2 regions of the Nocardioides sp. JS614 genome follow, and region 1 is predicted to be linked to the other one. Evidence: riboswitches for the same ligand, from Rfam matches in the RefSeq annotation. Region 1 holds a riboswitch; the other holds the start of a gene.
What was found. A riboswitch is a leader RNA that binds a small molecule or an ion and turns the genes downstream of it on or off. The one in region 1 is predicted to bind S-adenosylmethionine.

Region 1 (3,372 bases):
GGCGCCGACGCGGTAGCAGCGGTCGTCGGCGAGCGCGGGCGCCAGGATCTGGAAGCCCGCGGGCAGGCCGTCCTCATCGGCAAGGCCGCTGGGGACCGAGATGCCGGGCACGCCGGCGAGGTTGGCCGGGATCGTCGCGAGGTCGTTGAGGTACATCGCGAGCGGGTCGTCGAGCTTCTCCCCGAGCTTGAACGCCGTCGTCGGGGCGGTCGGCGAGACCAGCACGTCGGCCTTCGCGAACGCGGCGTCGAAGTCGCGCGAGATCAGCGTGCGCACCTTCTGCGCCTGGCCGTAGTAGGCGTCGTAGTAGCCGCTGGAGAGGGCGTAGGTGCCGAGGATGATCCGGCGCTTGACCTCCGGGCCGAAGCCGGCGTCGCGGGTCGCGCGCATCACCTCCTCGGCGCTCGCGTCGGGACGGCCCTCGGGCCAGACCCGCAGGCCGTAGCGCATCGCGTCGAACTTCGCGAGGTTGCTCGACGCCTCGGCCGGCAGGATCAGGTAGTAGGTCGCCAGGGCGTGCACGAACGTCGGGCACGAGACCTCGACGACCTCGGCGCCGGCCTTGACCAGCAGGTCCACCGACTCCTGGAAGCGGGCCATCACGCCCGGCTGCCACCCGTCGCCGGCGAGCTCGGTGATCACGCCGACCCGCAGCCCCGAGAGGTCGCCGGTGGCGCCGAGCCGGGCGGCTTCGACCAGGGACGGCAGCGGCTGGTCGATGCTGGTGGAGTCTCGCGGGTCGTGGCCGCCGATGACCTCGTGCAGCAGCGCGGAGTCGAGCACGGTCCGGGTCACCGGGCCGACCTGGTCCAGCGAGTTCGCGAGCGCGACCAGGCCGTAGCGCGACACCCCGCCGTAGGTCGGCTTGACGCCGACCGTGCCGGTCACGGCGCCGGGCTGGCGGATCGAGCCGCCGGTGTCGGTGCCGAGCGCCAGCGGCGCCTCGAACGCGGCAACCGCCGCCGCCGAGCCTCCGCCGGAGCCGCCGGGGATCCGGTCCAGGTCCCACGGGTTGTGCGTGGGGCCGTACGCGGAGTGCTCGGTCGAGGAGCCCATCGCGAACTCGTCCATGTTGGTCTTGCCGAGGATCGGCAGGCCGGCGGCGCGCAGCCTCGCGACCGCGGTGGCGTCGTACGGCGGGATCCAGCCCTCGAGGATCTTCGAGCCGCAGGTCGTGGGCAGGCCCTCGGTGGCCAGCACGTCCTTGACGGCGATCGGCACGCCGTCCAGCGGGGAGAGCGGGGTGCCGGCCGCGCGGCGGGCGTCGGACTCGGCCGCCTGCGCGAGCGCCCCCTCGGCGTCGACGTGGAGGAACGCGTGCACCGCGCCGTCGACGGCGGCGATGCGGTCCAGGTGCGTCCGGGTGACCTCGGCCGAGGTGGTCTCGCCCGCGGCGAGCGCGTCGGCGATCTCGGCGGCGGTGCGGCGGATGATCGACATCAGGCCTCCTCGCCCAGGATCCGCGGCACCGAGAAGCGCTGCTGCTCGACCTCGGGGGCGCCCGACAGCGCCTGCTCCGGGGTCAGTCCGGGCACCACGACGTCCTCGCGGAAGACGTTGGTCAGCGGCAGCGCGTGCGAGGTCGGCGGGACCTCGGCGCCGGCGACGCCGCTGATCGAGGCGACCGACTCGAGGATGACGCTCAGCTGCGGTGCGAGCTGGTCGAGCTCGGCGTCGGACAGGTCGATCCGGGCGAGGTTCGCCAGGTGCGCGACCTCGTCACGAGTGATCTCAGGCATGGTGTCCATCCTAGGAGAGAAGGTCTGCGGGCCCGCCGCTGGCTGCTAGCGTCCCGTCCGTCACGAGTACTGGCGCGAAGCCCCGGCTGGCCAGTCGGCAACCCTCCTCCGCGGCGGGGTGCCCCGGGTGAGGACACGGCCGACTGCGACCGCAGCCGGCAAGCGCGGACTCGGCGACCCGGGTCCCTGACCCGACGGATGTGCCCACATGCCCACGAACACTCGCACCTCGGCCCAGGCCCGGGCCGCTCGGACCCGCCCACTGGCCCGCCTGGTCGGTGCGGACCAGCAGGTGCCGCTGGTGACCGGCGGCCCGGTCCGCTACGCGAACCTGGACATCGCCGCCAGCGCCCCCGCGCTCCAGTCCGTGGCGGACCGGGTCGCGGAGTTCCTGCCGTTCTACTCCAGCGTGCACCGCGGCGCCGGCTACGCCTCGGCCGTGAGCACCGCGGCCTACGAGACCGCACGCCGCACCATCGGTGCGTTCGTGGGCGCGCGGGGCGACGACGTCGTGCAGGTCGTCCGGAACACCACCGACGCGCTCAACCTGCTCGCCACCGCCGTCCCCGGCGATGTCGTGCACCTCGACGTCGAGCACCACGCCAACCTGCTGCCCTGGCAGGGCCTGGGCCGGCGCGCCCGTGCGGTCACCGCGCGAGAGACGGTCGCCGCCACCCTCGCTGCGGTCGAGGCCGAGCTCCACCGGGCGCCCGCCGCACTGCTCGCCGTGACCGGCGCGTCGAACGTGACCGGCGAGATCCTGCCGCTCGCGGACCTGGTCGGGATCGCGCACCGCGCCGGCGCGCGGATCGCCGTCGACGGCGCCCAGCTGGTCCCCCACCACCGGGTGCACCTGGAGCGGCTGGGCGTCGACTACCTCGCGTTCTCGGGGCACAAGCTGTACGCGCCGTACGGCGCCGGCGTGCTCGTCGGCCGCCGCGACTGGCTGGACGCGGCGCCGCCGTACCTCGCCGGCGGCGGGGCGGTGCGCAGCGTCTCGCTCGAGCACACCTCCTGGGCCGACGCTCCGGCCCGGCACGAGGCCGGCACCCCCAACGTCGTCGGCGCCGTCGCGCTGGCGGCGGCCTGTGAGGCGATCGCCGCCCTCCCCGACAGCGAGCTCCGGATCCACGAGGAAGGGCTGCGCGACCGACTGCTCAACGCACTCGAGTTCCTCGAGGTGCCCACCCTGCACCTGTGGCGCGGCCAGGTCGAGGCGATCGGCGTCGTCACGTTCACCGTCGCCGGCTACGACGCCGAGCTGGTCGCGCAGTACCTGTCCGCCGAGCACGGGGTCGGCGTGCGGGACGGACGCTTCTGCGCCCACCCGCTGCTGGAGCGCCTCAACGGCGGCCGCACCGCGGTCCGGGCGAGCCTGGGGCTGGGCTCCACCACCGAGGACGTCGACCGCCTGGTCATCGGGATCGCCCGGCTGGTCGCGCAGGGACCGGCTTGGACGTACGACGCCCAGGGCAGGCCCGCCCCCGACCCGCGTCCGCTCCCGCCCTGGGTCACCGAGGCCGGTCCGGGCGCCGCCTGCGCGTAGCCGCGGAGCAGGCTTAGGTCTGGTAGGTGTGGTCGAGCAGGTGTCGGGCCCGCTCGGCGTCGCCCGGACGCGGGCAGGCGACCAGCA
Region 2 (3,372 bases), 560 kb from region 1:
CCAGAACCCCGAGGCCGCGTGGATCCGGACCTGGCTCGACACGGTGCTCGAGCTGCCGTGGAGCACCACCACCGAGGACGCGAACGACGTCGCCGGCGCCCGCGCCGTCCTGGACGCCGACCACCACGGCCTGGACGAGGTCAAGGAGCGGATCGTGGAGTACCTCGCGGTCCGGGCCCGTCGCGCGGAGCGCGGCCTGCAGGTCGTCGGAGGCCGCGGCTCGGGCGCCGTGATCCTGCTGGCCGGGCCTCCCGGTGTCGGCAAGACCTCGCTGGGCGAGTCCGTGGCCCGGGCGCTCGGCCGCAGGTTCGTCCGGGTCGCCCTGGGCGGCGTGCGCGACGAGGCCGAGATCCGCGGGCACCGCCGTACCTATGTCGGCGCGCTGCCCGGCCGGATCGTGCGCGCGATCAAGGAGGCCGGCTCGATGAACCCGGTCGTGCTCCTCGACGAGGTCGACAAGGTCGGCTCCGACTACCGGGGCGACCCCGCGGCCGCGCTGCTCGAGGTCCTCGACCCGGCGCAGAACCACACCTTCCGCGACCACTACCTGGAGCTGGACCTGGACCTCTCCGACGTGCTGTTCATCGCGACCGCGAACGTCGTGGAGCAGATCCCGTCGGCGCTGCTGGACCGGATGGAGCTGGTGACGCTCGACGGGTACACCGAGGACGACAAGGTCGGCATCGCCCGCGACTTCCTGCTGCCCCGCCAGCTCGAGCGCGCGGCGCTGACCTCCGACGAGGTGCGGGTGACCGACGCCGCGCTGCGCGAGATGGCCGCCAACTACACCCGCGAGGCCGGCGTGCGCCAGATGGAGCGGCTGCTCGCCAAGGCGCTGCGCAAGGCGGCGACCCGGCTCGCCACGGGCGCGGTCCAGGTCGACATCGACGTGGCGGACCTCAAGGACCTGGTCGGCCGGCCGCGGTTCACCCCCGAGGCACCGGAGCGTACGGCGGTCCCGGGCGTGGCGACCGGCCTGGCGGTGACCGGGCTCGGCGGCGACGTGCTGTTCATCGAGGCGTCGGCTGCGGAGGGGACCGCCGGCCTCACGCTGACCGGCCAGCTCGGCGACGTGATGAAGGAGTCGGCGCAGATCGCGCTGTCCTTCGTCCGCGCGCACGCGGCCGAGCTCGGGGTGGAGCCGTCGTTCTTCGAGAAGGCGATCCACGTGCACGTGCCGGCCGGCGCCACCCCCAAGGACGGCCCGTCCGCCGGCATCACCATGGTCACCGCGCTCACCTCGCTGGCCACCGGCCGCCCCGTGCGCTCGGAGGTCGGCATGACCGGCGAGGTCTCGCTGACCGGCCGGGTGCTGCCGATCGGCGGGCTCAAGCAGAAGCTGCTCGCGGCCCAGCGCCACGGCCTCACCGAGGTGTTCGTGCCGCTGCGCAACGAGCCGGACCTGGACGACGTACCGGCCGACGTCCTCGGGAGCGTCACGGTGCACCCGGTCAGCGACGTCCTGGACGTGGTCCGCGGCGCGCTGGCCAGCACCGAGGCGGCCACGGTCGCAGCGTGACCGGACGCCTCCGGGCGCGAGACGACGGCCGTCCAACATGTGGATGCGATGTGCACATGCTGAGACGGCCGTCGTACTGTTCTCCACAGCTCATCAAGAGGGACTGAGGGATACGGCCCTGTGAAGTCCCGGCAACCGCCGCGATCCTCCGCCGCCCGGCATCCAGCCAGGAAGCGGTTCGCGGAAACGGTGCCAATTCCGCCCGGGGCGACCGCCGCACCCGGGGAAGATGAGAAGGAGGACTTCATGAGCGCCGTCGTCATCGAGAAGACCAGCACGCCGGGCCTGCGCGAGGGCGCGTTCGGCAACGCCACCGCCCTCTCCTGCCGCGAGTGCGGCCACCAGGTCGAGCTCGGACCGCACTACGCGTGTCCGGAGTGCTTCGGCCCCCTGGAGATCGCCTACGACTTCCCCCGGGTCACCCGCGAGGAGATCGAGGCCGGCCCGCGCAACATCTGGCGCTACAAGGCGCTGCTGCCGGTGCCCGCCGACATCGAGGACAGCCCCAACACCGAGCCCGGCTTCACCCGCCTGCTGCGTGCGGGCAACCTGGCCGCCGAGCTCGGGATCGCGAACCTGTGGGTCAAGGACGACTCCACCAACCCCACCAACTCCTTCAAGGACCGCGTCGTCGCCTGCGCGCTGAGCGCGGCCCGCGAGTTCGGCAGCAAGGTCTTCGCCTGTCCGAGCACCGGCAACCTCGCCAACGCGGTCGCCGCCGCGGGCGCCCGCGCCGGCATCAAGACCGTGGTGTTCATCCCGAGCAACCTCGAGCAGCCCAAGCAGGTCAACTCCGCCGTCTTCACCGACTCCCTGGTGGCCGTCAACGGCAACTACGACGACGTCAACCGGCTCGCTTCCGAGATCGCCGGCGAGGAGGAGGGCTGGGCGTTCGTGAACGTCAACGTCCGCCCCTACTACGCCGAGGGCTCCAAGACCCTCGGCTACGAGATCGCCGAGCAGCTCGGCTGGCGGCTGCCGGACCAGATCGTGATCCCGGTCGCGAGCGGCTCGCAGCTGACCAAGGTGCACAAGGCCTTCCAGGAGCTGATCCGGCTCGGCCTCGTGGAGGACAAGCCCTACCGCGTGTACGGCGCGCAGGCCGCGGGCTGCTCCCCGGTCTCGGTCGCCTACAAGGCCGGCGTCGACGCCATCCGCCCGGTCAAGCCGGACACGATCGCCAAGAGCCTGGCGATCGGCAACCCCGCCGACGGCATCTACGTCCTCGACATCTGCCGCGAGACCGGCGGCGCGGTCGAGGACGTCACCGACGACGAGATCCGCGCCGGCATCGTGCTGCTGGCCCGCACCGAGGGGATCTTCACCGAGACCGCCGGCGGCACCACCGTCGCCGTGTTGAAGAAGCTCGTCGAGACCGGCCAGCTCGACACCTCGCTCGAGACCGTGGTGATCAACACCGGCCACGGCCTGAAGACCCTGGACGCGGTCTCCGGCACCGTGGCGCCCGCCGCGACCATCGACCCGTCGTACCCTGCCTTCGCCGCCACCGGCCTGGCCTGAGCACCCGAGCACCCGAGGAGCTGACCATGAGCGTCTCCGTCCGGATCCCCACGATCCTGCGCACCTACACCGGCGGCGAGTCCGAGGTGAGCGCCTCCGGCGCCACGCTGGCCGAGGTCCTCGACGACCTCGACGGCAGCTACGGCGGGATCAAGGCCCGGATCCTCGACGACGCCGGCGAGCTGCGCCGCTTCGTCAACGTCTACGTCGGCAACGACGACGTGCGGTTCCTCGACAACCTGGCGACGCCCACGCCCGACGGCGCCCAGATCTCGGTCATCCCGGCCGTCGCCGGCGGTTGCTGCTGAGGCTGCCCGCTCGTCATGCGTGCG

Region 2: another riboswitch for S-adenosylmethionine. It lies ahead of thrC (threonine synthase); the one in region 1 lies ahead of NOCA_RS18895 (aminotransferase class V-fold PLP-dependent enzyme).

The regions. Positions count from the first base shown of each region.
Region 1 covers NC_008699.1:3,642,329-3,645,700, forward strand. The annotation lists gene gatA (Asp-tRNA(Asn)/Glu-tRNA(Gln) amidotransferase subunit GatA) at 1-1,443, opposite strand, end outside; gene gatC (Asp-tRNA(Asn)/Glu-tRNA(Gln) amidotransferase subunit GatC) at 1,440-1,739, opposite strand; SAM riboswitch class IV at 1,798-1,910, shown strand; gene NOCA_RS18895 (aminotransferase class V-fold PLP-dependent enzyme) at 1,948-3,285, shown strand; gene NOCA_RS18900 (hypothetical protein) at 3,299-3,372, opposite strand, start outside.
Region 2 covers NC_008699.1:4,205,913-4,209,284, reverse strand. The annotation lists gene lon (endopeptidase La) at 1-1,519, shown strand, start outside; SAM riboswitch class I at 1,607-1,755, shown strand; gene thrC (threonine synthase) at 1,766-3,040, shown strand; gene NOCA_RS21635 (MoaD/ThiS family protein) at 3,067-3,348, shown strand.